2 regions of the Arthrobacter sp. TmtSoilC79 genome follow, and region 2 is predicted to be linked to the other one. Evidence: predicted binding sites of a transcription regulator. Region 2 holds the regulator's gene; the other holds the start of a gene.
The links. Region 2 encodes HrcA, which represses chaperone genes, less so after heat shock. Its sites were predicted from a motif close to TTNGCACTCGNNNNNNNCGAGTGCNAA; they were not measured.

Region 1 (20,200 bases), 660 kb from region 2:
GGCCTCCGTGGATGAGCTTGGAAGACCGGGAGGAAGTACCCGACGCCCAGTCCCTGGCCTCCACGATACCCACGGTAAGCCCACGCGTCACGGCATCCAGGGCAGCCCCGGCTCCCACCACGCCCCCACCAACGATGAGGATGTCCAGCTCCTTGCCGGCCTCGGCAGTGGATTTCAGGACTTCGATCGATGCGGCACGGGATTCCGGGCTCAGCGCTCCCGGAGAACCCGCCTGTGGACCGCCTGCGGCATTGCTCATCGGACCCCTCCTCAAACGCAACAGCTGGTAATCCCCTACCCTACTTGCTGCCCGCCGCCTTGGGCAGGGCAATGCCGGCCAGGAAGGCAGAATCCCGGACAACCAAGAAAGCCCCTGTTGGCTCCGACCGGAATCGGCAGTCAACAGGGGCTTTCAGCGCTTGGTTATCAGTTGCCCTCGTAAGGCGAGACAACGACGTCGACCCTCTGGAACTCCTTGAGGTCCGAGTAGCCGGTGGTTGCCATGGAACGCCGCAGCGCACCGATCAGGTTGGACGTGCCATCGGTGTGGTGGCCGGGGCCGAACAGGACCTCTTCCAACGGACCGACGGTTCCGACGTTGACGCGGTCACCGCGGGGGGATTCGAGGTGGTGGGCTTCCGGACCCCAGTGCCAGCCGCGGCCGGGTGCTTCTTCCGCACGTGCAAGGGCACTGCCGAGCATGACGGCGTCGGCCCCCATGGCGATGGCCTTGACGATGTCACCGGAGCTTCCCATGCCGCCGTCGGCAATGACGTGGACGTAACGGCCGCCGGACTCGTCCATGTAGTCGCGGCGGGCCGCAGCGACGTCGGAGATGGCGGATGCCATGGGCGAATGGATGCCCAGGGCCCGGCGGGTGGTGGTGGTAGCGCCGCCGCCGAAGCCCACCAGGACTCCGGCCGCGCCGGTGCGCATGAGGTGCAGCGCCGGGGTGTAGCCGGCCGCACCGCCAACGATCACGGGGACGTCGAGTTCGTAGATGAACTGCTTGAGGTTCAGGGGTTCGTGATTCTTCGAGACATGCTCAGCTGAAACCGTGGTTCCACGGATAACGAAGATGTCGACGCCGGCAGCCACCACGGTCTTGTAGTGTTCCTGGGTGCGCTGCGGGGTCAGGGAGCCGGCTACAGTGACGCCGGCGGCACGGATTTCGGCCAGGCGGGAACTGATGAGTTCCGGCTGGACGGGTGCCTTGTAAAGGTCCTGCATGCGGCGGGTAACGGCGGGGCTGCTGGTTTCGTCGGCAAGGCCGGCGATCTCGTCGAGCACCTTCTGCGGGTCCTCGTATCGGGTCCAAAGGCCTTCCAGGTCCAGGACGCCAAGGCCGCCGAGGCGGCCGAAAGCGATTGCCGTGTCCGGGGACATCACGGAGTCCATGGGAGCAGCGATCACTGGGGTGTCAAACTTGTAGGCGTCGATCTGCCAGGAGACAGAGACGTCCTTCGGGTCACGCGTACGGCGGTTCGGGACGATTGCGATGTCATCCAGGGAGTAGGCACGACGCCCACGCTTGCCTCGGCCAATCTCTATCTCATAAGTCACGGCTCTTACTTTACTGGACCCCTCCCGGAACCCCGATTCGGCAAATAAAGTAAAAACTTCATAAAGTGTGCCAAGCACATCATTGAAGGGGGACCCATGACGCCTGGATTCTACCGAGCCGGCATTGAGCCACCGGGATTGCTGACCGGAAAACTCCGCGCAGCCCGGGAGCAGTATCCCGCGTGAGCTACCAGACAGGCCCAGCGCCTCTCCCCCACGCCGCCCTGCCCCTGGACTATTGGCTATCGACCGAACTCGCCGCGATAACGCCTGCCGGTGCGCGCTCCCGGCTTCGGGAGATCGCTGATGCGAGAGGTTCCTACATGGGCGCCTGGGCCGCCGGCATTGGCATGGGGGCAGTCCTCATCCTCCTGGGCGTCATCCTCGCCATCCGGCTGGGCACGCTGGTGCCGGTTCCTTCCTTCGGCCTCCCCGGAGCGGCAATCAGCGTACTCTGCTCCGTCTTCTACGCACGGGTGCGCGACCGGTTGCCGCGAACTGGCCGGTTGATCGTCAATCGTGGGCCCGGGAACTTGCGTGGCGCGTTGTCATTCGCAGGGTTCGTCCTGGTCGTTTTCATCGGCCTGTTCGCCTTCACGGCCAAACCGTCCACTTGGCAGGATCCTGCCGCGTTGCTGACGCTGGCTGCGGTTATTACGTTCATGGTGTGCCTCCTTGTGGCGGCAATCATCGTCCCGGCCACCATCGCGGGCCGTTCGAGGGAGTCGCTTCGCCGCAAAGCTGCAGCCGATCCCCATTTCCGGGCGCTGCTGGAACAGGACCTCGCTACGTGGCGTGATCCTTACGGCGATGCAGGATACGGACCTCTTTAGGTCTCAGGAGCCGTCCGGCTGGTCTCATCCACTGATAGCTGGGATTCGAACATCCGGAAGTACCGGCCACGAAGCGCAACCAGTTCCTTATGGGTGCCCTGCTCGGCGATGCGCCCGTCTTCGAGCATGTAGACGATGTCCGCCTTTTCAATGGTGGCGAGGCGGTGGCTGATGGCGATGATGGTGCTGCTGCGGTCAGCAAAAAGCCTTGTGAAGATCCGGTGTTCGGCCAGGGCATCAATGGCAGAGGTGGGCTCATCCATCACCATGAACGAGGCGTCACGATAGAAGTTACGGGCCATCGCCAGCCGCTGCCATTGCCCGCCTGAGAGCCCACTTCCCTTGCGCCCGCGCGGATCCTCCATCCAGTTGCTGACGTGGTTCTCCAGTCCATTGGGCAGTTTGTTGATGAACTCCATGGCCTCGGCGTCTGAAGCGGCCCTGCGGATACGAAGGTCGTCGCGGGGCAGGTCCACGTCCCCCAGGTAGATGTTTTCGGCCGCGGTGGCGAATTCGTACTTCAGGAATTCCTGGCTCAGGACCGCCAGGTGCCGGTGCCAACTGGTCACATCAATCCCGGCCAGGTCCTTGCCGTCCAACAGGACCTGTCCGGAATCAGGCTTGTACAAACCGGCCAGGATCCGGATCAGCGTGGACTTGCCGGCGCCGTTCTCCCCCACGATTGCGATGTGCTGGCCCGCCCTGATGGTCATCGAAATGCCCTTGATGACCTCGATCTCACTGCCCGTGTAACTGAACCGGATGTCCCGCATTTCCACGATGGAGGGCGAGGATGCAAGCGGTGGTTCGTGCCCGCTGGGTACCGGCAAGGCCATGAACAACTCGTAGTCCTTGAGGTTGGCCAGATCTTCGTCAATGGAGCTGAGCGAGGACACCAGGTTGTTGGCCGTGGACAGTGCGCGGCTGACGATCTGTTGGACATAAAGGAACTGGCCAACGGGCTGGGCCCTGGCGATAATCTGCCCGACCACCCAGATCAGCGACACCACCTCGGCACCATACTGGAGGGCATCGGCCGCGAGCTGTTTGGGAATGTACCGTTTTTGGAAGTCCAGGCGCCTGCGCTCATCGGCGTCCCTCAACCGGGAGCGAAGGTCCATCAGATATCCAACGATGCCGTACAGCCGCATCTCGGCGATGTGCTGGGGTCGCAGGAGGTTCTGCTCGATCATCCGCCGTTGGCGCCGGGAATCAACCTGGGTGTTCCAGTGGGCGATCTGTTCACGGGAGAGCTTGAACTGGAGGTAGACGCTGGGAACGATCGCGACCAGGACGATCACGGCGATCCACCAGCTCACCAACAACAACGCACCGATGGCGAGGATCACCGAGACGAGCTGGGTGAAGATGGCCGCTATCCGGTCCAGGACGCGGGCATAGGAGTCGGAGAACCGCTTGGCACGGTCGTAGAGGTCCACCGTCTCTTTGTCGTCATAGCGCCAGAATTCAAGGGCCAGGAATCGCTGGTACATCATGTCGCCCACGATCGCGCCGACTTTGAAGCTCATGAGCTGCTGGATGTAGCGGTCCACGCTGCTGAAGGCACCCCAGAACAACCCCAGCGCAGCGGTGATGATGACGTACAGGATTGCCTGCGGACCGGCGTCGGGATCCCCCGCGTAACCGGCCGCCAAGGCGGTAGTGGTCAATGCGGCGAAGTAGGTGGTCACCAGCGGCAGGGTGGCCGAAATGACCGAACCGAGGACTTTCATGATGACCGCCACCGGTGAGGCTTTGAAGCTCACCTTCAGGACCTGCCCAACAGCGCGTGCGTACGGCCGCAACGCCAGCTTGCGCGGCGGCGGCTTGCCGGGTTGGACAGGGGTCACCCGAAGTGACTCCGGGTGCCGCGGTTGCGCGGGCTTCTCTGACATGTGCCCAGCCTATTCCCGTGCGCCGACATTGATGCTTCTGGGTTAAACAACTGTTCCCCGCGGAAATTCCGCGGGGAACAGTATCTGTTTAGCGGGAGCCGTAGTTGGGGGCTTCCACCGTCATTTGGATGTCGTGCGGGTGCGATTCCTTCAGGCCGGCCGGGGTGATGCGGACGAACTTGCCGCGGGCCTTGAGCTCGGGAATGGTGGGGGCACCGGTGTAGAACATGGTCTGGCGGAGTCCGCCCACCAGCTGGTAAGCCACCGAAGCCAACGGGCCCCGGAAAGCCACACGGCCTTCGATGCCCTCCGGGATGAGCTTGTCGTCACCGGAGACGTCGGCCTGGAAGTAGCGGTCCTTGGAGTAGGACGTGTTCTTGCCGCGGGACTGCATGGCGCCCAGGGAGCCCATGCCGCGGTAGCTCTTGAACTGCTTGCCGTTGACGAAGATGAGCTCGCCCGGGGACTCTTCACAGCCGGCCAGGAGGGATCCGAGCATGACGGTATCGGCGCCGGCAACCAGCGCCTTGCCGATGTCGCCCGAGTACTGGAGGCCGCCGTCGGCGATCAGCGGAACGCCGGCAGGGATCGCAGCCTTGGCGGACTCGTAGATCGCGGTGATCTGCGGGACACCGACTCCGGCCACCACGCGGGTGGTGCAGATGGAGCCCGGGCCCACGCCCACCTTGATGCCGTCGGCACCGGCGTCGATAAGTGCCTGGGCACCCTCACGGGTGGCGGCCTGTCCGCCGATGATGTCCACGTGGGCAGCAATCGGATCGGACTTCAGCCGGCGGATCATGTCCAGCACGCCTTGTGAGTGGCCGTTGGCCGTGTCAACGAACAGCGCATCCACGCCGGCGTCGATCAGCTTCATGGCGCGCTCCCAGCCGTCGCCGAAGAAGCCGATTGCTGCGCCCACGCGGAGGCGGCCTTCGTCGTCCTTGGTGGCCAGCGGATACTGCTCTGCCTTGGTGAAGTCCTTGGTGGTGATGAGGCCCTTCAGGCGGCCCTGCTCGTCAACCAGGGGGAGCTTTTCGATCTTGTTGGTGGCGAGCTTGTGCGAGGCTTCCTCACGGCTGATGCCCACGTGCCCGGTGATGAGGGGCATCTTGGTCATGGCGTCGCTGACGCTGCGGAGCGGGAATTCCGATTCCGGAATGAAGCGGGTGTCGCGGTTGGTCACGATGCCCAGCAGGCGCCCGTCGGTGTCCACCACGGGGAGGCCCGAAACACGGTAGCGGGAGCAGAGTTCATCCAATTCCTGCAACGTGGCCTGCGGTCCGATGGTCAGCGGGTTGGTGATCATCCCCGATTCGCTGCGCTTGACGCGGTCCACGTGCTCGGCCTGGTCATCGATGGACAGGTTGCGGTGAACCACGCCCAAACCGCCCTGGCGGGCCATGGCGATGGCCATGCGGGACTCGGTCACCGTGTCCATCGCTGCGGACAACAGCGGCGTCTGGACGGAAATTCGCTTGGAGATCCGGGAGGAGGTGTCGGCGTCGGACGGGATGACGTCGGTGTGGCCCGGGAGCAACAGGACGTCGTCGTACGTCAGGCCAACAAAGCCAAAGGGATCGTGTTCGGGCTGGGTCATGAGTGTGCGCCTCTTACCTGGGTTCCGGGGGCTTAACTGGTAGGGGTTGCAACTGATGACCAGCCCGTCATTACGGGACTGGCCTGTGCATAAGGTACCTGTGCGGAAATTGCGTGTGCAGAAGGTATTGGATAAATACTAGAACCTTCGCGCCGATCGCCATATTCCGCGAAGGCCCAGTGTGAGCAACGGCACTGGACTTAGCCGCCGGACCACCCCGTGGCAGCCAGGAGCCGCTGCTCGAACATGGGGATCATGCTTTGCACGTAGGTTTTGGTCAGATGGTTGTCATCTTTGTAGACGTAGACATTGCCCACCACTGCCGGGCAGGTGCCTTGCTCGCAGATGAAGTCGCTCATATCCATCAGGAAGAGCCGGTCCACTTTGCCCACGTAGTCGTCCAGGGGCGAGGACGCGGCCAGGGACTCCTCAAGCGGGGCATTGCAGTCAGGGGAATCCGGGCCCTTCTTCTGCACGCACTCGGGCATGTTGATGCTGAACCGGGGGTTGTCGCGGACGCCCACAACGTCAATTCCGGCATCGGTGAAGGGTTGGATCCCTTCGAGGTAGCCAGGGACTTCAGTCTCGAAAGGTGCCGTGGCATGGGTCAGCGAGGCCACAGTGAACACAGCATCGGGCCGGTGTTCCATGACGTAGGCAGCACTCGCCTTGTTGAACTCGTTGCATTCGGCGGTCCGTTCGGGAGATTCCGCGCCAAAGCGGCAACTGCCCTTCAACAGCGTCACTACTTCCCATCCGTGCTGTTTGGCGATCGGCCCCAGCGCAGCCATGTACTGCTGGGCGTGCGAGTCGCCAAGCACCACGATCTCCTTGGTAACTTCCTCGGGTTCGTCGTTTTGCAGGCATCCCTCCAGCAAGGGATCCGAGGGGACGTTGTCCCCCGTGCACAGCCCGTCAATGTCAGCCCATTCGTCCTTCATCGCAGCCGGCGCCGGGATGATCATCGCCTCCTGGGTGGGTTCGCCGACGAACTCCGGAGACAGCGCGGCCGCGCCTGGGGTCAGTTCCTTGGGCTGGCCGGCGATCGCGGCACTTTCGGAGGCGATGGCCCCCTGCCAGGCGGTGACGGGCAGCGCCAGCAACGCACCGCAGGCGGCAATGACGACGGCGGCACGCCAGGACCGGACGTCAGGCCACTCCCAGCGGCGCAGGGGAACTTCGACGTACTTGGTGGTCGCGAGGGCGAGCACCATGGACGCGGCCATGATCCCCAACCCCTGAAGGAGGTTCGGCGACGTGGTGCCGGAAACAAGGAGGAAGAACACCAGGACCGGCCAGTGCCACAGGTAAAGGGCATAGGAGTTGTCCCCCACCACAACCAGCGGACGTGAGCTGAGGATCCGGTCCACGCCGAAACGGCTCCCGCTCTGTCCGGCAATGATCACCGCTGCTGCTGCCAGGGTAGGCCAAAGCGCAATGAAACCAGGGAATGAACGGTCAACGGTAAGGACCAGTCCGCAGGCCAGCATCGCTGTGATTCCTGCCCAGCCAAGGAAAACGCGGAGTCGTCGTCCGGGCTTGAGGTAGGGAAGAGCAAGGGCAAGCATCGAACCAAGGGCGAATTCCCACAGGCGGGCACGGGTATCAAAGTACGCTACCGCCTGGTTGTTGGTGGTTTCCTCGATCGAGAACACCAGGGACGCAGCGAAGATGACCCCGAACACCCAAAAGAGGAGGGTTCTATGGGCAACGGCCTTCCGGGCGGGGAATAGCTTGGCCAGCTGCGGCTGCAGCAACGCAACACCGGCGAAGACCAGCGGCCACAGGATAAAGACCTGTCCTTGGACGGACAGGGACCAGAAGTGCTGGAGCGGACTCGCCCCTGAATGGTCCTGTGCGTAGTAGTCAACGGCTGTGTCAGCCAGCTGCCAGTTCTGCCGGTACAGCAGCGAAGCCCACGCCTCGGCAAGGACATCCGACCAGCGGCTTTGCGGAATGAAGGCCCACGTGGCGGTCAGGACTCCCAACAAAACCACGACGACGGCGGGCAGCAGCCGCTTGAAGACGTGCAGCCAATGCTGCAGGAGCCTCAATGGCTTCCCGTTCTCGAGTTTGCGGGTGAAGGACAGTGTCAGCAGGAAAGCCGAGATGAGCAGGAAAACATCCACTCCGCCGGAAACCCTGCCAAGCCAGATATGGTAGGCCGCCACCATCACCACAGCCAGGGCGCGCAGGCCCTGGACTTCCGGACGGAAGCCGGGTTTCGGCGTCGTGCGTTTCTTCCCGGCGGGTGCCGCCGCTGTTGGCGTGTCCATCATCGCTGCCACCCCGTAGCGGCAAACCACCTTTCCTCAAACATTTCAGCCATGCTGGTGACGTATGTCCTGGACAGGTGGTTGTCGTCCAGATACACGAACACGTTTCCCACCACGCTGGGGCAAGTGATGCCGTCGCAGAGGAGGTCGGACATGTCCAGGAAGGCCGCGTTGCCGAATGTTCCCTGCACTGCCGCGAAGGGGCTTTCAGCGGCAAGGACCTCTGGCTGGTCGGACTTGCAGTCGGCACTGTCCACGCCCTTGGACAAGGCACACTCGGTGACGTTGTAGTCGTAACGGGGGTTGTCGCGGATGGCCACCACCTCAATGCCCAAATCGTTGAAGTTGGTCACGGTCTGGTCAAAGCCGTAGATCAACTGCTCATCCGGCGAGGACGGGGACGCCATGGTTCCCACCATGAAAACTGTGTCCGGAGACTTTTCCGCCGCGTACCGGAAAGCGGCAACATTGAAGTCATTGCAACCGGCGTCGGCGTCCGGGTTCTCCGGCATGAAGTGGCATCCGCCCAGCAACAGCGCAGTCACCTTCCAGTGCTCCGCCTCCGCCAGCGGAGCAAGTGCAGCAAGCCACTGCTGGGAATGGGAGTCGCCCAACACCAGGATCTCCCGGTCAGCGTCCTCCCCCACATCGTTCTGCTGGCACTTGTCCTGCAATTGCTTGTCCCCGGGCTTGGCATCGCCCTCGCACGGGCCGGACAACGTTGCCCAGTCTTCCGGAAGCTGCTCAGCGGTAGGCAGTGTCTTGGCGCCATCGCTGACCAGGTCCACGTAACCGGGAACCAGCGCGTGGGCGCCGGGGTTGTCATTGAATGCCTGCGCCTGGGCGGCTTTGAGGTCCAGGTCCTGCTTGTATTGGAATCCCAGCAGTGGTGCGCACGCCACGGCCAGGCACGCTGCAATCGCGATGACCGAACGGCGGCGCTTGACCTCAGGCCATTTCCATTCCCGGAACGGCTTCTCCACGTACTTGGTGGTCAGGAACGCCAGGACCAGGGACAAAGCAATGATCACTGTTCCCGAGAGCCAGCCGGCATGGTCCTTGCCACTCCAGGCCAGGGCGATCACCAGGATGGGCCAGTGCCACAGGTACAGGGCGTAGGAATTGTCACCGAGCCGGACCAGGAACTTTGAACTGAGGATCCTGTCCACGCCCAAACGGCTCCCGCTCTGGCCCGCAGCAATCACGGCAACCGCGGCCAGCGTAGGCCACAACGCAACGAATCCGGGAAATGCCGTCTGCACCTGAAGCAGGACACCGCAGCTGAGCATGGCCGCGACGCCAACCCATCCCATGACCACGCGCACTGGCTTGGCGAAGTTCAAACCCGGGAGAACCAGCGCCAGCAACGTGCCCAGGGCGAACTCCCAGAGGCGCGCAAAGGTATCGAAGTACGCCACTGCCTGGTTGGTGGCCGTGAAGATGACGGAGTACGTCAAGGAAAGAGCAAAGATGACCGCAAAAACGTAGGCGAGCGTGGCCCTGTACCTGAGGCTGAACCGGCGGCAAAGAACTGCGACGGTGGCAAAAATGACAGGCCACAGAATGAACACCTGGCCCTGGATGGAAAGGGACCAGAAGTGCTGCAGCGGGCTGGCCAGGCTGTGGTCGGTTGCGTAGTAGTTGACGGCCAGGCCCTGAAGGAGCCAGTTCTCGAAATAGAAGAGCGATGCCCACGCCTGGTGGACCACCTCCACCCAGCGTGTGGGCGGAAGGAAGGCGAACGTCGCCGCCAGCGTAGCAAGGAGTACCACCACGACGGCGGGAAGCAGCCGCCGGAACAGGTGCAGCCAGTGCCGCACAAGGTCCATGGGGCGGCCCTGTTTAAAACGGCCGGTGAACTGCAGCGTCATGAGGAAGGCAGAGATCAGGAGGAAGACATCCACGCCTCCGGAAACCCGGCCGATCCAGATGTGGTAACTGACAACCATCAGGACGGCGAGCGACCTCAGACCTTGGATCTCAGGGCGGAATTTCGACTTTGCAACGGGTCCGGAAGGCCGCCTGCCGGCGCGGGCAGGTGCTGGGAGCGTTGGCATAGTCACGTTAGGCAGTTCCTCAAAAGCTGTGGCACAAAGCATCAATCATACGCGGGTTGGCGGCCCCAACCCAGTCGGGACCCTTCCCGGGACCGGTCTTCATAGGTCAATCAGGACCGATCCCGCTCTGCATTTTCCCTTTCCATCCTGTGCGTGGCGTGTGCGTGGCCTGTGCCTGAATGGCTGGAAAGGGAACCGGACGCAACTACGCTGGAGCCGGGTCGACGGAAGGAACCCCATGATCGTACAGATGCGCATCTGCGTGCCGGAGGAGTTGGCCGATGCCGTCCTTCAATGCTGCTCCGGCCAGACCGGAACTGCGGAGGTAGCCGTCTTCAAGGGCGCCTCGGTGATCCCTCCCGGCGATGTGCTGACTGTCCAAATTGCCCGGGAATCCGCGGAAGAACTGATAGAACGGCTGCACGCCCTCAAAGTGCCCGACTTCGGGTCGATCTCCATCTCCTCACCGGACCTCGTTCTGTCCGAGCGGGCCGACCACGCCGAGGAAGAGGCTCCCGGTGAATCGGCCGACTCCGTTATCTGGGACGAAGTGTCCACGCAGACGGGGGAGGACTCCAAACTGACATGGAGTTTCCTGGCGTTCCTGGTGATTGCGACCCAGCTGGCAGCCATCGGCATTGTGACCGATTCAACCATCGCAATTGTGGGCGCCATGGTGGTGGGTCCTGAGTTCGGGCCCCTCGCCGCGTTGGCTGTGGGGCTGGTGGAGCGGAAGTGGCGATTGGTACGCGGCTCACTGCTTGCCCTGGCCGTGGGTTTTCCCCTGGCCATGCTGGTCGCTGCTTTGGCAGCATGGGTCTCCGTGCCTCTTGGGTTGTTCCCGGACAACACACTGGAGCAAGGTTCGGCGGTGGAATTCATCTACCATCCAGGTCCGTACTCACTGATCGTGGCCGCATTGGCGGGAGCAGCAGGCATGTTGTCCATGATCAGCCACAGGTCCTCGGCCCTGGTGGGCGTCTTCATCTCTGTCACCACTGTGCCCGCCGCAGGGTACGTTGCCGTGGCCTTGGTCCTGGGCGAATACAGCCAGGCGGCCGGCTCTGCCATGCAACTGGTCCTCAACCTGGTGGGCATCGTCTCAGCGGCCGCTGCCGTGTTGCTTTTCTACCGGCTCATCGGCAAGCGGGTTTCACTGCCCCGGCGGCCGTCCCGCTCCGGACGACGTTCCATAGCCAATCGGCGGGCCAGGTAACGGGCGTCCCGGCATACTCCAGGCAGCGTTGCCGAGGCTGCCGCGAACAGGAACTCCTGGCCGATGAAATAGACGCCGGGAACCTCGTGGGCCGCTCCCCTTGTCTGCAATGGCTCGCCACGATCGTCGAAGACCGGCAGCTTCACCCATGAGTAATCCTCGTGATAGCCGGTGCACCAGATGACGTTCGCGGCCTCCAACCGGGTCCCGTCATCCAGAACCGGGACACCATCAGAAATCCCTGCCAACCTCGGGCCCAACACAACCCCGGCGGCCAGCAGATCCTTGGTCTTGGTCCGGATCAGCGGTGCAGCCATGGACTTGAACCCCGGGGCAGCCTTTCGCCCGATCGGCGTGTTGAGCGTCAGGACGTGGACGCCAATGAACCTGACCACCGGCAGGGCAAAACGGGCTGCTGCGCGGCCGTGCTTCACAGGCATCTCGCCGCTGGGCCTTCCGGCCAGCACCGTGTGGTGCGAACCGGCAACGTCCAGGGCGATCTCCGCGCCGGAATTCCCAAGACCCACCACCAGCACAGTTCCGTCCCGCAGTTGCCCGGGGTTCTTGTAGTCCTGTGAATGGAATTGGAGAACCCCGGGATCCAGCTCTCCTGCGAACGCAGGCCGTTGAGGCAGACGGTGTCCGCCGGTGGCAATCACCACATTGTGCGAGCGCCACGTATGCTCGGCCGCCCGGACAACGAAACCTCCACCCTCAGCCCTGATTTCCTCCACGTGAACGCCGGCCACGAAAGGAAGGTCAAAGCGGCGGACATAGTCCTCCAGGTAATCGGCCAGTTGGTCTTTTGTGGGGAAAGCAAGGCGGTCTCCGGGGAAGGGCCAGCCCGGAAGCCCGTCATATTTGGCGGGTGTGAACAGCTTCAGGGAGTCCCAGCGCTGACGCCAGGCATCTCCTGGCCGTGGGTTCTGATCCACTATGAGGAAGTTCCGGCCTTCCCTGGCCAACCAGTACGCGAGTGCGAGTCCGGCCTGGCCACCGCCCACGATCACGGTGTCCAAGTCGGTGTGCTGCTGGACTGTGTTCGTCTGGTCTGGTTGCTGCTGCGAGTCCATGGCTGGTCTTCCTTCCGTTCTTGGATCTTGGGGGTCCTGATACAGCCAAGCTACGATCCCAGCGCCTCCCTCCGCGTCGGCAGAATGGCCCATTGGCTTCCCAACGACATGGGTAATTCTGCGCATTAGGTGATAGAGCGTCCGGCACATCGGCAGGGGAAATGAGAGAGGGATCAGTGGATCAAGCCGTGTTCAAAGGCATAGCTGGTGGCAGCTGCCCTGGATGGCACGGAAAGCTTGGAAAGAATGTTGCCCATGTGCCGGGCTACGGTCTTTTCGCTGAGGTACAGCTCCCGGGCGATGGCGCGGTTCGAGTGTCCAGCGGCCACCAGGCGCAGGACTTCCATCTCCCTGCCCGTCAGTGAGGACTGTCCTCTGGGTTTTTCGCCGGCCAGTTCCAGGACTTCCGCCAACGCCGGTGTTGCTCCCAGATCCGCGAACTCGGTTTTTGCCGCTTCGAACTCCATGGCCGCCGAGTCGGGGTCGCCCAGCATGGCGCAGGCACGGCCGGCAAGCACCCGGCATCGGGCTGATTGGTAGGGGGCCTCAAGGCTGTACCAGATCCGCCAAGCACTCCTTGACTGACGGAGGGCAGCTGTGGGGTCGCCCTCGGCCAGGGATACTTGCGCGCCCGCGTGGGAAGCCAGCGCCAATTCCAACGGCCGGCTTTCGTCATGCAGTGGCTCGGATAATTCGTCCGCCAGGGCCCTGGCCGCACCCACGTCCCCCAGTGCCAGTTCAATGTCCACCGCGGCGGGGAGCAAACGGCGGCGATTGACCGTGTCCGCGCCGGCCAAGGCCCGCCGCATAGTGGTTTGGGCTTGGGATTCCTTGTGCTGCGCCAACTGCAGGTACGCGATTCCCGGTACCGGCTCAAAGCCAGTCCCCGCCGCCGTGGCATATGCTTTGGCCGCTTCATCCCAGAATCCTCTGAGGCGCAGGACTTCGGCTTGCTGGTACCAGGCCCCGAACGTCGCATCGGGGTCGCCCTTCCTGACCCTGCCTTCGGCCGAACGCGCCACAGAAAGCGCCTCGTCCCATGCGCCATGCAAGATGAGCAGCTCAGCCCGGTAGGCCTGGCATTGTCCGCTGAACATCACCATGTCCGGGCGTTCCCCGCACCAACGTTCCAACGCCGAAGTCCATTCGTGGGCACGCCGGACATCATGCGAGAGTCGGCAGCTGCCCAGGACCGCGCAGTAGATAATGCCCGAAGGGATGGGAGAGACCTCCCCTGAGGTGACCGAAACCATCACTTCGTCCAGGAGCAGCAGTCCTTCCTCCACCTGTCCAAGGGAAACGCATGAGGTACCCACTCCGAGCCGCCCGAGCGCCTGGAGGTCGTTGTCATGGAAGGATTGGCCCAGATTCAGGGCCCTGCTGAACAGCTCATGGCCGGTCTGGGGGTTGCCGGCACGAAGCGACGCCAGCGCGGCAGGGATGAGGAGGTACCCTTCCGCCGCGCATGGTCCGGCCATGCCGTCCAGCAGGTGCCGGGCACGGGACAACCAGCCGTTGCCACGTGCTTGTTCACCCATGTCCATGAGGAACATGACCAGCCAGGCAGCACAGCGGGCAGCGCTGTCGGTGTCGCCCGTTGTCAGGAATTCGTCGTGGGCTCTTGCCAGGTATTCGATGCTCTGGGCGTTCAAGCCAAGCAGCATGGCCACCGAAGCCGCCAGCTCGATGTCCTGGGGCGGGAGGCCGGCCTCGGAATCGGCGCGGGCCAGGCAATCGAGTGCATCGCTCCAGCGGCGCTCACGGAATGCGGAGCGCCCCAGGTCCAAGTTTGTGTCCGGAGCTGTCATGGCCCGCCCCTGCGGGTGGTGGCTGCCCGGTAGATGCCCGAGCCGCCTTGGTAGCGTCAGGTTACCGCCGCCGTCGAACGCCCACAATAGTCTCACCAGGCGGGAGGGGTGCTGCCGGCGGAAACGCACGAAGCCCCGGCCACAAACGTGACCGGGGCTTCAGTAAAACAGGCTGTTAGTGGCTGTGGCCTGCGTGTGCGTCTTCTTCCTCAGCCGGCTTCTCGGCAACCAGGGTCTCGGTGGTGAGAACCAGGGCAGCGATGGAGGCGGCGTTGCGGAGTGCGGAGCGGGTGACCTTGACGGGGTCGATCACGCCGGCGGCGATCAGGTCCTCGTACTCGCCGGACTTGGCGTTGAAACCGTGGTTGGCTTCCAGCTCGGAGACCTTGGCAACAACAACGAAGCCGTCGAAGCCGGCGTTCTGGGCGATCCAGCGCAGGGGCTGGACCAGGGCGCGGCGGACGATGCCCACAGCTGCTGCTGCGTCACCCTCCAGTGCCTTGACGGCCGGGGACTCGTCCAATGCCTTGAGGGCGTGGATGAGAGCGGAACCGCCACCGGAAACGATGCCTTCTTCAAGGGCTGCACGCGTTGAGGAAACGGCGTCCTCGATGCGGTGCTTCTTTTCCTTCAGCTCAACCTCAGTGGCTGCGCCGACCTTGATGACACCGATGCCGCCGGCAAGCTTGGCCAGGCGTTCCTGCAGCTTTTCCTTGTCCCAGTCGGAGTCCGTCCGGGTGAGTTCGGCACGAAGCTGGGCAACACGGTCAGCCACGTCCTGGGCCGAGCCGGCGCCGTCAACGATTGTGGTGTTGTCCTTGGTGACCGTGATGCGGCGTGCGGTACCGAGTACCTCCAGGCCAACGGAGTCCAAGGTCAGGCCGAGGTCCGGGGAAACAACCTGTGCGCCCGTGAGCGTGGCGATGTCCTGGAGCATGGCCTTGCGGCGGTCGCCGAAGCCCGGAGCCTTGACGGCAACAACGTTGAGCGTGCCGCGGATGCGGTTGACGATCAGTGTGGAGAGGGCTTCGCCTTCGATGTCTTCGGCAATGATGAAGAGCGGCTTGTTGGCCTGCAGGGCCTTCTCCAGCAGTGGCAGGAAGTCCTGCAGCGAGGAGATCTTGCCCTGGTTGATCAGGATGAGGGCGTCCTCGAGGACGGCTTCCTGGCGCTCTGCGTCGGTGACGAAGTACGGGGACAGGTAGCCCTTGTCGAACTGCATGCCCTCGGTCAGTACCAGTTCGGTCTGCGTGGTGGAGGACTCTTCAATGGTGATGACACCGTCCTTGCCAACCTTGCCGAACGCTTCGGCGAGGAGCTCGCCGACTTCGTCGCTCTGCGCGGAGATGGCTGCGACGCTGGCAACCTGGGTGCCTTCGACTTCGCGGGCGTTCTCCAGGAGGCGGGCTGCGACGGCTTCAACGGAAACCTCGATGCCGCGCTTGATCTCGCCCGGAGCGGCGCCGGCAGCAACGTTGCGCAGGCCTTCCTTGACCAGGGCCTGTGCCAGCACGGTGGCCGTGGTGGTGCCGTCGCCTGCGACGTCGTTGGTCTTGGTGGCTACTTCCTTGGCCAGCTGTGCGCCAAGGTTCTCGTAGGGGTCATCAAGTTCGACTTCGCGGGCGATGGTCACGCCGTCATTGGTGATCGTGGGAGCGCCCCACTTCTTGTCCAGCACGACGTTGCGGCCGCGCGGGCCAAGCGTCACCTTGACAGTGTTGGCGAGCTTGTCGATACCGGCCTCAAGAGACCGGCGGGCAGCATCGTTAAAAGCAAGCTGCTTTGCCATGGTTGTGTCCTTTCAAGACAGAAAACCCGCACCGCCGGCGGTCGGAAGTGATTTCCAACGTGACGGCGGCGCGGGGCTCCGGGAAGTTACTTTACGACGATCGCAAGGACGTCGCGGGCGGACAGAACGAGGTACTCGTTGCCGCCGGTCTTGACTTCGGTTCCACCGTACTTGGAGTAGATGACGACGTCGCCAACAGCTACGTCAACCGGTACGCGGTTGCCGTTGTCATCGAAGCGGCCGGGGCCGATTGCAACAACTTCGCCTTCCTGCGGCTTCTCCTGTGCGGAGTCCGGAATGACCAGGCCGGAAGCCGTGGTCTGCTCTGCTTCGAGCGGGCGAACAACAATACGATCCTCAAGAGGCTTAATCGAGACCGACACTCGGACTCTCCTTTTCATGAGCTGATTCATGGACTAAGAACTAGGGTGCCGGAGCGTACAACCGTCGTCGCGGTGCCGGAAGACGCTTGGCGTGATTAGCACCCTCCGGGGGAGAGTGCTAACAAGACTCTATGTAAGCGTTAGCACTCGGTCAAGGTGAGTGCCAGCATTTCGTCATGGGTGAACGTCGGTCACCGGCCTGTGAGGTCGTCCAAATCGTAGTTCTGGCCGTCGTCATCCTCATCCAGCGGCGTATTGCCGCGGTTCAGGTACAGGAACACTCCGGCCGCAACAGCAACGACGCCGGAAATCACCAGGGTGATAATCCCGCCGGTACGGGCGCCACTGTAAAGCTCGCGGATGCCCCGGGCCTCGTCCGTGGCATCATTGACGCTCTTCCCCGCCACCGAATAGGTGGCCGCGTTGAAGGAATCCAGCGCAAAGATGATGATCAGCAGGCCGACGCAGACCACGGCAATCACGACCCCCGCTATCAGGGCGGGTCGCGCGAACTTCATCACGGTGGAGGGCTGCGGGGCTGCGGTATCTTCCATGCAAACAACCCTATCCGGCTGATTCGTCCGTCACGTTCCCAAGTGCCGCGCCGTTAGGCTTGATGGCATGCCCCACGCACCGCAGGAACAGATCGCACCCTTGCTGACTACTGAAGGATGGGAACTCCTGGCCTCGTTGGGGCCCTACCGCGAGGCTGATGCCTTCAGTGTCAACGCCGACCTCCGCAAGGCCGGCCACTCCCCCGAATTGGTGGCCGCAGTCCTCACGCAATCCCGGCTGCGCACCCGGGCAGAGGCAAAGTTCGGAGAGTTTGCCCGGCAGATGCTGTTCACCCAGGCCGGCTTGGAGCAGGCAACGCGGTTGAACGTGGCCGCCCGGCACGCCGAACGTTTCGTGAAAGCCGGGATCTCCCACGTTGCAGACCTCGGTTGTGGGCTCGGCGCTGATTCAATGGCCATGGCATCCATGGACATTGCTGTCACCGCCGTTGAAATGGATGAAACCACGGCTGCCTGCGCCACCATCAACCTCATGCCTTTCCCGCACGCCACCGTGGTGCACTCGGATGCGACGTCCGTAGAGCTGGACGGGATCGACGGCGTGTGGCTGGACCCTGCCCGCCGGACCACCTCAACCTCGGGAACAAAACGCATCTGGGACCCTGAGGCTTTCTCTCCCCCGTTGTCCTTCGTTGAAAAGCTGGCAACTACCGGACGCGCCATCGGCGTCAAAATGGGGCCCGGCATCCCCCATGAGTCCGTTCCCTCCGGCTGTGAGGCCCAGTGGGTTTCAGTAGGCGGCGACGTCACCGAAGTGACTTTGTGGTTCAATGCCGTGGCCCGCCCCGGCGTGCGTCGGGCGGCACTGGTCATCGGCAGCCAGGGCGCCGCTGAAATCACCAGCGGCGAGGAGTTCGACGGCGGCCCGGCAGCCGGCGTCGGGCCCGTTGAGGGCTTCCTCTACGAACCTGATGGTGCGGTGATCCGCGCAGGGTTGGTGGCCGACGTCGCCGAACGCCTGGGCGGGCACCTGCTGGATGAACACATTGCCTACATCTGCGCGCCGGAACTGCACGACACTCCTTTTGCCCGCGCCTATAAGGTCCTTGAAGTGATGCCCTACAACGTCAAGGCCCTCAAAGCCTGGGTGAAGACCAATGGCATCACCGTGCTGGACATCAAGAAGCGCGGCACGGCCGTGACTCCCGAAGAGCTGCGAAAGCAACTGCTCCCCGCCAAGCCCACTAAAGGCATGGCTGCGAAAACAGCCACGCTCGTCCTCACCAGGATCGGCGAGGACAAAGTGGTTGTCGTGGTGGACCCGGTAAAAGCCTGAGCCGTCAGCGTCGCGAGAACTCCGAGGCCTCGCGGACCTGCCCGGCGCTGGGACGTACACCCGTGTAAAGCACAAACTGTTCTTCAGCCTGGATGGCAATGACCTCGGCTCCGGTGATGACCTTCTTGCCGGAGTTCCGTGCTGCGGTGATGAGCGGCGTTTCCGAGGGCAGTGCCACGACGTCGAACACCACCTGCGCTGCGGCAATGGTGGCGTCGTCGAAGGCCTGGGCCATTTCGTCCGCACCAGCCATGCCCAGCGGGGTGACGTTGATGATGAGATCCGCTGTTGAGCCGTTGACGTCGTCCTGCCAGCCGAATCCGTAAAGGTCCGCGAGCGCGCGACCACTGGTTTCGTTGCGCGCCACGATGGTCACTGCAGTAAACCCGGCGTCCCTGAGGGCGGCGGCGACGGCCTTGGCCATGCCCCCGGCACCGCGGAGCAGCACGGTGTGGCTGTTGGGGACCTGATGGTCCTTCAGGAGCCGGGCTATAGCGATGTAGTCGGTGTTGTAGGCGGTGAGGACGCCGTCGTTGTTGACGATGGTGTTCACCGAATCAATCGCTTTGGCTGATGGGTCCATCACGTCAACCAGGGGGATGACGGCTTCCTTGTAGGGCATGGACACCGCGGCACCCCGGATGGGGAGGCCGCGGATGCCAGCCACTGCGAGCGTGATGTCCGCCGGGGCGAATGCCTTGTAGACAAAGTTCAGGCCGAGCAGATCGTAGAGATAGTTATGGAACCTGGTCCCGATGTTGCTGGGCCGGGCCGCCAGCGAAATGCACAGGGACATGTCTTTGTTCAGGATTGGCATTCCCCCATTAAACAACGGCCTTCACGCTCCCGCGTTGATCCAGCGGCCGGGTTAGCCCTGACGCGCCTTCATCCGCGGGTTGTTTTTGTTGATGACGAATGTACGTCCCCGCCTGCGCACAATCTGTGCGCCCGGGATCTTCTTGAGGGCACGCAGTGAGTTCCTGACCTTCATGGTGTTTCTCCTTCTGTTGGGTGTTTGGTTCAGAGGGCGTCGCTGAGTTCCAGGGGGTCCTCCCAGACCCCGGAGTCCAGCTCCATTTCGGCTTCCGTCAGTTGGCATCCGTCCAGAAGCCCGCGGATTTCCGCCGGGTCGATGTCGTCGGAGCGTCCGGTGATGGCCAGCACGGTGCCGCGGTCACCGTGGTGGGGGTGCCAGTCCAGGAAGGCGTCGACGTCGCCGGTTTCCTTGGCGGATTCCGTGCCACGGGCCGCATCAACAGAATCGGCCAGCCAGTTTCCGGTACTTTCCAGCCAGACCCTGGGTCCTATGCCTTGGACGGCGATGCGCCGCGTGGGTGCGGACGCGATCCACAGGCGGCCACGCAGCCAGTGGGTTCCGATCGCCAGTTGCGGCAGTGCCTCCCGGAAGCGCCCCGGGTGCAGGGGGCGGACGGTTTTGTGAAGCACGGTCCGGAAGGGCCCCGGCGTTTCGTCCAACGGCACACGCACGACGCCGGGCCGGTTGCGTGCCGCTGCTTCGGCATGGTCAAAGCATCCCGGCCGGAATTCCCCGGCCGGCCCTACGACGTTGGCGTGGGGTGCCAACTGGCCCAGCAGTTCAAGACCAATACGCCAAGGGCCTGATCCTTCACGCTGATCTCCCGTCAGCACCGCTCCGAGTCCCGGGAAGACCATTACGGTATCGACTTGGCCGAACTCACCGATCAGGAATTCGCCGCTGGTGCGCTCGTCCTGGGGCATGGACGTGAAGCCGGATTCGTAGAGCGTGTGGCGATCCCAGATGTGGTCATCCAGGTCCGCCGCATCAATGGCGAGCACCGCGTTGTCGATCACGGCCGGCCGGCTGAGGCCACGGT
Region 2 (9,592 bases):
TCGACCTTCCGGCTGCCCAGCCTGAGAAGTACGCGGCAGAACTTGCCAATCTCATTGGCGGAGACCCTGAGGATGTCCTCAAGGTCTCCGGTAAGACCGGCGTAGGCGTTGAGGCCCTTCTGGATAAGATTGTCCGCGATCTTCCTGCTCCCGTGGGCGATCCCGATGCTCCGGCCCGCGCCATGATTTTCGACTCCGTTTATGACACCTACCGCGGCGTGGTCACCTACGTCCGCGTGGTGGACGGCATGCTCCACCCGCGTGAGCGCATCCAGATGATGTCCACCAGGGCCACGCACGAGCTCCTGGAAATTGGCGTGAGCTCCCCGGAGCCCACGCCGTCAAAGGGCCTTGGCGTCGGTGAAGTCGGTTACCTGATCACCGGTGTGAAGGATGTCCGGCAGTCCAAGGTCGGAGATACCGTCACCAATCTGGCCAAGCCGGCGTCAGAGTCACTCAGCGGTTACGCTGACGCAAAGCCGATGGTCTTCTCCGGCCTCTATCCACTGGATGGAACCGACTACCCCGTGCTTCGCGACGCCCTTGAAAAGCTGATGCTCAACGATGCCGCTCTGGTCTACGAGCCCGAGACGTCCGCGGCACTGGGCTTCGGATTCCGCGTGGGGTTCCTCGGCTTGCTGCACCTGGAAATCACCCGTGAGCGCCTTGAGCGTGAGTACAACCTGGACCTTATCTCCACAGCTCCCAACGTGGAGTACGAGGTGACCCTGGAAGACAAAAAGGTCATCCACGTCACCAACCCCAGTGAGTACCCCACGGGCAAGATCTCCGAGGTTCGCGAGCCGATGGTTTCGGCCACCATCCTGGCACCCAACGAGTTTGTAGGGTCCATCATGGAACTGTGCCAGAGCCGCCGCGGCCAGATGCGCGGCATGGACTACCTCTCCGAGGACCGCGTGGAGCTCCGTTACTGGATTCCGTTGGCCGAGATTGTGTTCGACTTCTTCGACCTCCTGAAGTCCAAGACCCGCGGCTACGCCTCGCTGGATTGGAAAGCCGACGGCGAACAGGTTGCAGACCTCGTCAAGGTGGACATCCTGCTGCAGGGTGAACAAGTCGATGCCTTCAGCGCCATCACCCACCGGGACAAGGCTTACGCCTACGGTGTGATGATGACCGGCAAGCTCCGTGAGCTCATCCCACGGCAGCAGTTCGAGGTTCCCATCCAGGCGGCCATCGGATCGCGCATTATTGCCCGCGAGAGCATCCGGGCCATCCGCAAGGACGTTCTTGCCAAGTGCTACGGCGGTGACATCACCCGTAAGCGCAAACTTCTGGAAAAGCAGAAGGAAGGCAAGAAGCGCATGAAGATGGTGGGCCGCGTTGAGGTGCCCCAGGAGGCATTCATCGCAGCCCTGACCACCGACGAGTCCAAGGACAAGGCCAAGAAGTAGATGCCCAGCGTCCTACCTTTGGGCGATCCAGCACCTGCGGACGGACTTCTTCCGCCGCAGGTGCTGGCCGGCGTCGAGCACCGTAAGTTCGGGCTCTACGTCCATATCCCGTTTTGCGCCGTTCGATGCGGCTACTGTGACTTCAACACCTACACGGCCACCGAGCTCGGTGGTGGGGCCTCGCAGGATGCCTACGCTTCAACAGCAGTGTCCGAGCTTGGCTTCGCGGCTATTGCGCTGGAGGCCTCAGGGCTGCCACGGCGCCCAATGAGTACCGTTTTCTTTGGCGGGGGCACGCCCACGCTCCTCCCTGCCGAAGACCTGGCCCTGATTCTGCGCTCCGCGGTCAACCACTGGGGGCTTGAGCCCGGAGCCGAGGTAACCACCGAAGCCAATCCCGACTCGGTGACCCCTGAGTCCTTGAAAGTGCTGGCCGATGCCGGCTTCACCCGGGTCTCCTTCGGCATGCAGTCAGCGGTACCGCACGTGCTGAAGGTCCTTGACCGCACGCACAGCCCCAGCCGGGTGCCGCTGGTGGTCCAGTGGGCCCGAGAGGCCGGGCTCGCAGTGAGTCTGGACCTCATTTACGGTACGCCGGGGGAGTCCATGGAGGACTGGCGGTTGTCCCTCGAGACGGCTCTTTCCTATCAGCCCGATCACATCAGTGCCTACGCATTGATCGTCGAAGACGGCACCAAACTCGCGGCCCAGATCCGCCGCGGTGAGGTACCCGGAATCGACGACGACGATCACGCGGCCAAATACGAGTTGGCCGATGAATTGATTTCCAAAGCCGGCCTGGACTGGTACGAGGTCAGCAACTGGTCCCGGACTCCGGAGCAGGCATGCAGGCACAACCTGGCCTACTGGCGCGGTGACGACTGGTGGGGCGTCGGCCCTGGAGCGCACTCCCACGTTGGGGGTGTCCGCTGGTGGAACGTGAAGCATCCTTCGGCGTATGCCGGACGTTTGGGCAACGGAAGCTCGCCGGCAGCGGGCCGGGAAACACTGGATGCCGAAACCCGGGAAGTCGAACGGATCATGCTCGAAGCCCGACTTGGCACAGGGTTGTCAGTAGATGCCCTGGACGCGGTGGGGCGCCATGCAATGGCCGGGCTGATCGCCGACGGACTGGTGGATCCCGTGCAGGCCTTCAAGGGCCGCCTGATCCTTACGCTGAAGGGCCGCCTCTTGGCGGACGCCGTGGTCCGCAGGATTCTTCCCGACTGATGCCTGGTTGCCCAGCTGATGCCTGTTTGCCCGGCTGACGCTTTCGCACCCGGCCAGCTCCTGGCCGGGCAGCGGCGTGGTGGGTTACTTAACCCAGCGCAGGTTGATCTTGTAGCGGTGCGGTTGGCCATGGTTGACCCTGATTCCGGCCGAGACTGAGAAGCAGGTCAAGGCTACCCAGATGCCGGTGGCGATCACGGCGAAGATGTTGCCCACCACCGGCAGCAGCACCAGGATGTTCGCCACAACGGCGGCGATGGTTGGAGGCAGGGTGAAGTTCAACGCTTCCTTGGATTCCTGCGCCGTGAACGGTCCGCGGTCGCGGAAGATCAGGTAGATCAGCAGCGAGGGCAGGCAACCCAGAATGCCGCCGAAGTGTGCCAAAGTAGCCCACTGCCTGTCCTCGCTGGCAGTCAAAGGCAGCGCGTTTGCAGGCGCGCCATGGTACTGGGGCTGGCCTGCGGCGCTGCCCGGTTCTTCAGGAGCGTTCTCTGCCACGGTGTGTTCCCTTTACTGTAAAGATGCTGCGGTGTTGCTGTCCCAGAATACCGGCCCCGACCAGCTTCACAGGACAAACGCCTAGATGACACGTTACTTGCTGCTGCTTTGGGGGCAACGTCACGGAACAGTGAGGAAGTCGATGACTTCCTCCACCCGGCCCAGCAGTGAAGCTTCAAGATCGGCGTAGCTTCGGACGGCGCCAAGGAGTCGCTGCCAGCCGAGGCCCACGTCCTCAGCGCTCTCGTGTGGCCAGCCGAAAGCAGAGAGAATCCCGGTCTTCCAGTCAGTCCCGCGGGGCACTGACGGCCAGGCCTCAATGCCCAGCACTTTGGGTCTGATGGCCTGCCACACATCGATGTAGGGATGTCCAACAATGAGGACGTTGCCTGCTGCTCCGGGAACCGTCATGGCGTCAGCGGCGATCCGTGATTCCTTGGAACCGTCCACAAGGTGGTCCACCAGGATGCCGAGGCGTCGACCGGGGCCGGGGTTGAATGCGGAGATCGCAGACTTGAGGTCATCCACACCGTGCAAGGGCTCCACCACTATGCCCTCTACCCGGAGATCGTCACCCCAGACCTTCTCGACGAGTTCGGCGTCGTGCTTGCCTTCCACCCAGATACGGCTGGCTTTGGCCACCTGTGCCCGGTGTCCCTGAACCCGTACCGAACCCGAAGCAGTGCGCCCGTTACTGACAGCCGACGGCGCTTGGCGCGGGGCCGGGGGCATCAACCGGATGGGTTGCCCCTCAAGCAGGAAGCCGAAACCAAGCTGGAAAGACTTGGTCTTGCCCCGCCTGTCTTCAAGGGCCACGATGTGCATGCCGCCGGTTTTTTCGACGCGGGTGACTTCGCCCACCCATCCCGACTGGACGTCCTCAAGGACCATCCCGCGCTGGACTGCTACCTCCGGCAGCTGACGTTTGGCAGGAGCTGACAGGTCCTGGGGACCCCACGTGTCGAATGCCAAGGAATTCCTACCTTTTTTGCTGGGTAATTTTTGTGCCGGGTTGGTTTGTATCGGGCTGGACCGGGAAAGTTCAATGCTAGCAACGGGGTGGCTCATACTAGACTGGTTAGCACTTGGGCATGTTGAGTGCTAAGTGGACCCGGCCCCGGTGGCCATGGCAGTTGTCAGGAGGTGGAGCAATGAGTGAGCCGCGCAAATTGGAAGTACTGCGTGCCATCGTTGAAGATTACGTACATTCGCGGGAGCCTGTGGGATCAAAGGCCCTTGTGGAACGGCATCATCTTGGTGTTTCAAGCGCCACCATCCGCAATGACATGGCAGTTCTTGAAGAAGAAGGCCTCATAGCAGCGCCCCATACCAGTGCCGGCCGCATTCCAACCGACAAGGGCTATCGACTGTTTGTCGATCGCATCTCCCAGGTTAAGCCCCTCTCAGCAGCCGAGCGGAGAGCCATCCATTCGTTGCTTGAAGGCCCTGATGATGTCGACGACATCCTGGAGCGTACCGTCAGGCTCCTGTCGCAACTGACCAACCAGGTCGCCGTCGTGCAGTATCCACACTCGAACCGCGCCCTGGTGCGGCACGTTGAGTTTGTGTTGTTGGCCCCCCAACAGGTGTTGGTGGTGTTGATTGCCGATACTGGCAGCGTCGGCCAGAAGGTCATTGAAACCGGTTCGGCCGTGGGCGACGACGCTTTGATGCAACTGAGGTCGCGCTTCCTGGGAAGCATCGCCGGAACGCAATTGGCCCTGTTGCCGCAAGTCCTGCCGTCGGTGGTTGCCCTGTGCCCGCCGGAGCTTCGGGGACTGGCCCAAACGTTGGCGAACGGGCTGCAGGCCCTCAGTGACAACAGCCGCGAAGAACGTATCCTCATGGCCGGTACAGCCAACCTCGCCAGGTCCAATGTGGACTTCCCGTTGAGTATCGGTCCGGTGCTTGAAGCCCTCGAGGAACAAGTTGTGATGCTCCGGTTGTTGTCGGATATGGGAGATGATCCCCGCGGCGTCACCGTGAGCATCGGCCGGGAGAATCCCTACGACGGACTGGCGGAAGCATCCGTGGTGGCCACGGGTTACGGCTCCGGTGCAAAGGTGGGCATCCTGGGCCCGACCCGCATGGATTACCCAACCACCATGGCCGCAGTCCGGGCCGTGGCCCGTTACCTTTCACGCATTCTCGGCGGCTGAACGCCGGTCCGAAGAAACATCCGCAGTACAACAAGGAAGAGAAACCGACTTTGAGCAGCCACTATGACGTTTTGGGAGTCTCGCCGGAAGCCACCGGGGAAGAGATCAAAAAGGCGTACCGCAAGTTGGCGCGGAAACTCCACCCGGACGTAAACCCGGGAGAGGATGTCGCGGAACAGTTCAAGGCCGTGACCCATGCTTATGAGGTCCTGTCCGATCCCCAGAAGCGCCGCGTCTACGATGCCACCGGCAACGAGAATGGAACGGACAACGGCTATGGTGGCGGTTACGCCGGCCAGGGCTTCGCGTTCCAGGACATCTTTGACACCTTCTTTGGGGGCGGCGGTGGTCATGGCGGGCCTGCCTCCCGTGTCCGACGCGGCCAGGACGCACTCATCAGCGTCCGGATCGACCTTAAGGACGCCGTTTTTGGCGTCAACAAGAAGCTGGAAGTGGACACAGCCGTAACCTGTCCCACCTGTGACGGCAGTTGCTGCCGCCCGGGAACCCACCCGGAACGCTGCGACATATGTGGCGGGAGCGGACAGGTCCAGCGAGCCGTCCGCTCCATCCTTGGCCAGGTCATGACCGCAGCTCCTTGCGGATCCTGTGAGGGCTTCGGCACGGTCATCAAGGACCCGTGCAACGAGTGCAACGGACAGGGCCGTATCCGCAGCCGCCGCTCCCTGACCATCAAGGTTCCCGCCGGTGTTGCCACCGGCACGCGTATCCAGTTGTCCGGCCAAGGTGAAGCCGGCCCCGCGGGTGGGCCCTCCGGCGACCTCTACGTGGAGATCCGCGTCAACAACGATTCCATGTTCATGCGCGAAGGCGACGACCTCCACGCCACCCTCAGCGTGCCTATGACGGCCGCGGCCTTGGGCACTGAGTTGCAGCTCGAAACGTTCGACGGCGCACAGGACATCGACGTCAAGGCCGGAACCCAGTCGGGCGAGATCATCACCCTGCGGGGTCTGGGTGTGACGCACCTGCGGGGATACGGACGCGGCGACCTCAAGGTACACCTCCATGTCGAAACACCCAGCAAGCTGGATCCGGCCCAGGAAGAGCTTTTGCAGCAGCTCGCAAAACTTCGCGGGGAGCAGTTCACCGAAGGCAAGCTCGTGGCCAGCGGCGGCATGTTCGCCAAGCTTCGGGACAAGCTCGGTAACCTGTAGCGGTGAGCAACCCCGTCTTCTTCACCTCCGCCGGAAGCCTTGACGACGTACGCCCCGGAGGCACCTTCGTGCTGGAAGGTCCGGAGGCGCGGCACGCCGTCACGGTCAAACGCCTTGGGGTGGGAGAACCCGTTGACATAGCCGACGGATCCGGCGCGAGGCTGACCGGCGTGGTGGCCGAGGCCGGTCCCGCGGGCCTGACAGTCGCCGCCTCGGACGTCGTCTTCGAAGACAGGCCGGACATCCGTTTGGTGCTGGTCCAGGCTTTGGCCAAAGGCGATCGCGACGAACTGGCCATCGAGACGGCTACGGAACTCGGAATAGATGCTGTGCTTCCGTGGCAGTCAGAACGTTCCATTGTTCGATGGAAGGCCGACCGTGCCGCAAAAGCCCATGCTAAGTGGGAGTCCGTGGTGGCGGCTGCGGCCAAGCAAGCACGGCGGGCATGGATCCCCGAGGTAAGGACCATGGTGGAAACCGGCTCCTTGGCCAAAGCCGTTGCCGCCAGCGACCTCGCCATCATTTTGCACGAAGACGCCAAGAACCCGTTGCGGACCGTCCTTGAGGCCTGGGCGGCCTCTGGTGTTGCGGTCCCCAGGGAAGTGCTCTTGATCGTCGGGCCTGAGGGGGGAATCTCACCGCGGGAAGTAACGCGGCTCAGTGACGCCGGTGCTGTGACCGCGCTCTTGGGACATCACGTCTTGAGGTCTTCGACGGCGGGACCGGCCGCCGTCGTTCTTGCGAGCGACATCCTGGGCCGCTGGTAGCCGGCCGGACCTGAACAGCTATCCGACCCTGAACAGCCGGGTGTCCGTGCTTGTCGCGATGGCGTTGCCGGCATTGTCCACTTGGGAAACGCGTACCTCGTACTGACCTGCCTTCAACGTGGCGCCGAAGGTGAACAGGCCATATTGCCCGGGTTCGCCAGTGGCTTGCGTTTGGCCGGTGAGCAGGCTGGTCTTCTCGCCCTTGCCGTTGTCCTGCAGGACCTGCCAGGAGATCGGCTTGGAGCTGTCAGTGCTCCGCCCGTTGAACTTGACCAATCCCGTGGGCAGGGTGGTGTCTTCCTGGGGATCGATGATCCACAGCGGTGCCACCAAGGATGCGTCACGGGTCATGGGCTCGCCCAGCTGGACTTGACCGAACGCCATGTAGTCCTTGTGGCCGTCCACCAGGATGACCACCTGGATCTGTTGGCCCGAATTGATCAGCCCTGACGATGACGCTGCAGCGGTCGCGGTGTACACGAGTTGCTGCACGGCCCGCTGGGCCATGCCGGCGTCCAGGTTCGAGTTGAAGGCATCGCGGGAAATATCGACTGTGATGACGTTTTTTCCCGAGATGGAAGTCGCCAGGCTGGAGGGCTCCTGCCACGGTGTGAAGAAGTCATGATCCAAGGGCTTTTCCGCCATCATGATCTTCAGCGCCGTTGTCACAGGATTTCCATCGCCCGTAATGTCCCTGAACTCGCGGTAGAGGTAGACCTCTTCCTTGCTCCGTCCAATCCAGTAGACCGGAATCTTGGTGGACGCCTGGGTGGTTTCCAGCGGTGCGTTGCTGGCCGGGGCATCCTGAACGGTCAGCGGAGGGGGAGTGGGGGTGGCCTGGGAGCCGCCGCCGTTGGCGATGCAACCTGTCAGGAGGAGGACGGCAAGCATTGCAGGCACGGCAACGGCGGATTTGGTCCGCTTGTTGGTGCCTGGTGCGTTGCTGGCTGTTTTCCTGATGGGTTTCCTGTCCTGCCTTGCATGGATTTTTGCAGCCGTCCTTGGCTGGGTTGCGGGGATCTGATTCCACCCGCTATGCCAGCTTGGCACATCGTCGACGGCGGTCAGCCGGGTTTGAGGGGGGAGAAAGCCAACTGAAACATGATTGATACCGGCTTGATGCCGAGTTGAGACAATCTGTCCGCCTCCTCCCTGGGTGCCGGATGTGGCCGGGGAGACAGGTTCGCCCGGGGCCGGGCTGGCGTAGGATTGAAGAGATTCCGGCATCAAAGCGTTCTGCGAGAGTCCGCAGCGAATGTCGAATCGATGGTGTTAGTAAGGACCAACCGGAGGAGAAAAGGCCTGAGGGCCAACACTATGAGTGAATCTTTGAACGGGCGGCTCAGGACCGGCAACGGCAACCAGCAGCCCAACGAGTTCCCGCACACTTTACCGGGCACGCGCACGGAAGTCGTCACGTTCGACAACTCCGACCAGATGGTTCACTCGCTGGGCAGCCACGACGAAGCCCTGAGGTTCATTGAGGAACAGTTCCAGGACGTCAATTTCCATGTTCGTGGCAACGAGCTCTCCATGACCGGTCCCTCCAAGGTGATTCCCCGTATCATGCGCCTCCTTGAGGAAGTGCGCGGGTTGGTGGCGAAGGGGACTGTGGTGACCCCCGATATTCTCCAACAGTTGGTGTCCCTGTTGAGGACCCAGTCTGTGCAGAATCCCGCCGATGTTTTGACGCACAACATTCTCTCCAGCCGGGGCAAGACCATCCGTCCCAAGACGCTGAACCAGAAGAACTACGTGGATGCGATCGATGCCAACACGGTGATTTTCGGCATTGGCCCGGCCGGCACGGGCAAGACCTACCTTGCCATGGCCAAGGCTGTGCAAGCTCTCCAGATGAAGGAAGTCAGCAGGATCATCCTGACTCGCCCGGCCGTAGAGGCTGGGGAGCGGCTCGGCTTCCTGCCAGGTACGTTGAGCGACAAGATCGATCCGTACCTTCGCCCGCTCTATGACGCCCTCCACGACATGATGGATCCCGAATCCATCCCCAGGCTGATGGCTGCCGGCACCATCGAGGTGGCACCTTTGGCGTACATGCGTGGACGCACCCTTAATGACGCCTTCATCATTCTTGATGAAGCGCAGAACACCACACCCGAACAGATGAAGATGTTCCTGACCCGTCTGGGTTTCGGTTCGAAGATGGTGGTCACCGGTGATGTCACCCAGATCGACCTTCCGCTGGGATCGACGTCGGGCCTTCGGATTGTGCGGGAGATACTGACCGGCATAGACGACGTCAACTTCTCCATCCTGGAGGCGGCCGACGTCGTTCGCCACCGCCTCGTGGCCGATATCGTCTCCGCCTACAGCACCTGGGATGA

Region 1: a site for HrcA is predicted at 16,634-16,660, ahead of groES (co-chaperone GroES). Genes of this name have one in related genera too.

The regions. Positions count from the first base shown of each region.
Region 1 is NZ_AP046051.1:1,476,877-1,497,076, reverse strand. Features, by position in the region: gene AC6JA3_RS06960 (glycerol-3-phosphate dehydrogenase/oxidase) at 1-259, opposite strand, end outside; gene AC6JA3_RS06955 (GuaB3 family IMP dehydrogenase-related protein) at 427-1,563, opposite strand; gene AC6JA3_RS06950 (hypothetical protein) at 1,746-2,396, shown strand; gene AC6JA3_RS06945 (ABC transporter ATP-binding protein) at 2,393-4,291, opposite strand; gene guaB (IMP dehydrogenase) at 4,380-5,891, opposite strand; gene AC6JA3_RS06935 (acyltransferase family protein) at 6,092-8,170, opposite strand; gene AC6JA3_RS06930 (acyltransferase family protein) at 8,167-10,224, opposite strand; gene AC6JA3_RS06925 (DUF389 domain-containing protein) at 10,463-11,440, shown strand; gene AC6JA3_RS06920 (flavin-containing monooxygenase) at 11,353-12,513, opposite strand; gene AC6JA3_RS06915 (LuxR C-terminal-related transcriptional regulator) at 12,687-14,321, opposite strand; gene groL (chaperonin GroEL) at 14,497-16,110, opposite strand; gene groES (co-chaperone GroES) at 16,197-16,493, opposite strand; gene AC6JA3_RS06900 (hypothetical protein) at 16,685-17,047, opposite strand; gene AC6JA3_RS06895 (THUMP-like domain-containing protein) at 17,115-18,344, shown strand; gene AC6JA3_RS06890 (shikimate 5-dehydrogenase) at 18,349-19,161, opposite strand; gene ykgO (type B 50S ribosomal protein L36) at 19,213-19,335, opposite strand; gene AC6JA3_RS06880 (GTP-binding protein) at 19,365-20,200, opposite strand, start outside.
Region 2 is NZ_AP046051.1:2,147,109-2,156,700, forward strand. Features, by position in the region: gene lepA (translation elongation factor 4) at 1-1,415, shown strand, start outside; gene hemW (radical SAM family heme chaperone HemW) at 1,416-2,645, shown strand; gene AC6JA3_RS09995 (DUF4870 domain-containing protein) at 2,730-3,143, opposite strand; gene AC6JA3_RS10000 (DUF3097 domain-containing protein) at 3,264-4,115, opposite strand; gene hrcA (heat-inducible transcriptional repressor HrcA) at 4,295-5,302, shown strand; gene dnaJ (molecular chaperone DnaJ) at 5,353-6,480, shown strand; gene AC6JA3_RS10015 (16S rRNA (uracil(1498)-N(3))-methyltransferase) at 6,483-7,247, shown strand; gene AC6JA3_RS10020 (GerMN domain-containing protein) at 7,266-8,138, opposite strand; gene AC6JA3_RS10025 (PhoH family protein) at 8,565-9,592, shown strand, end outside.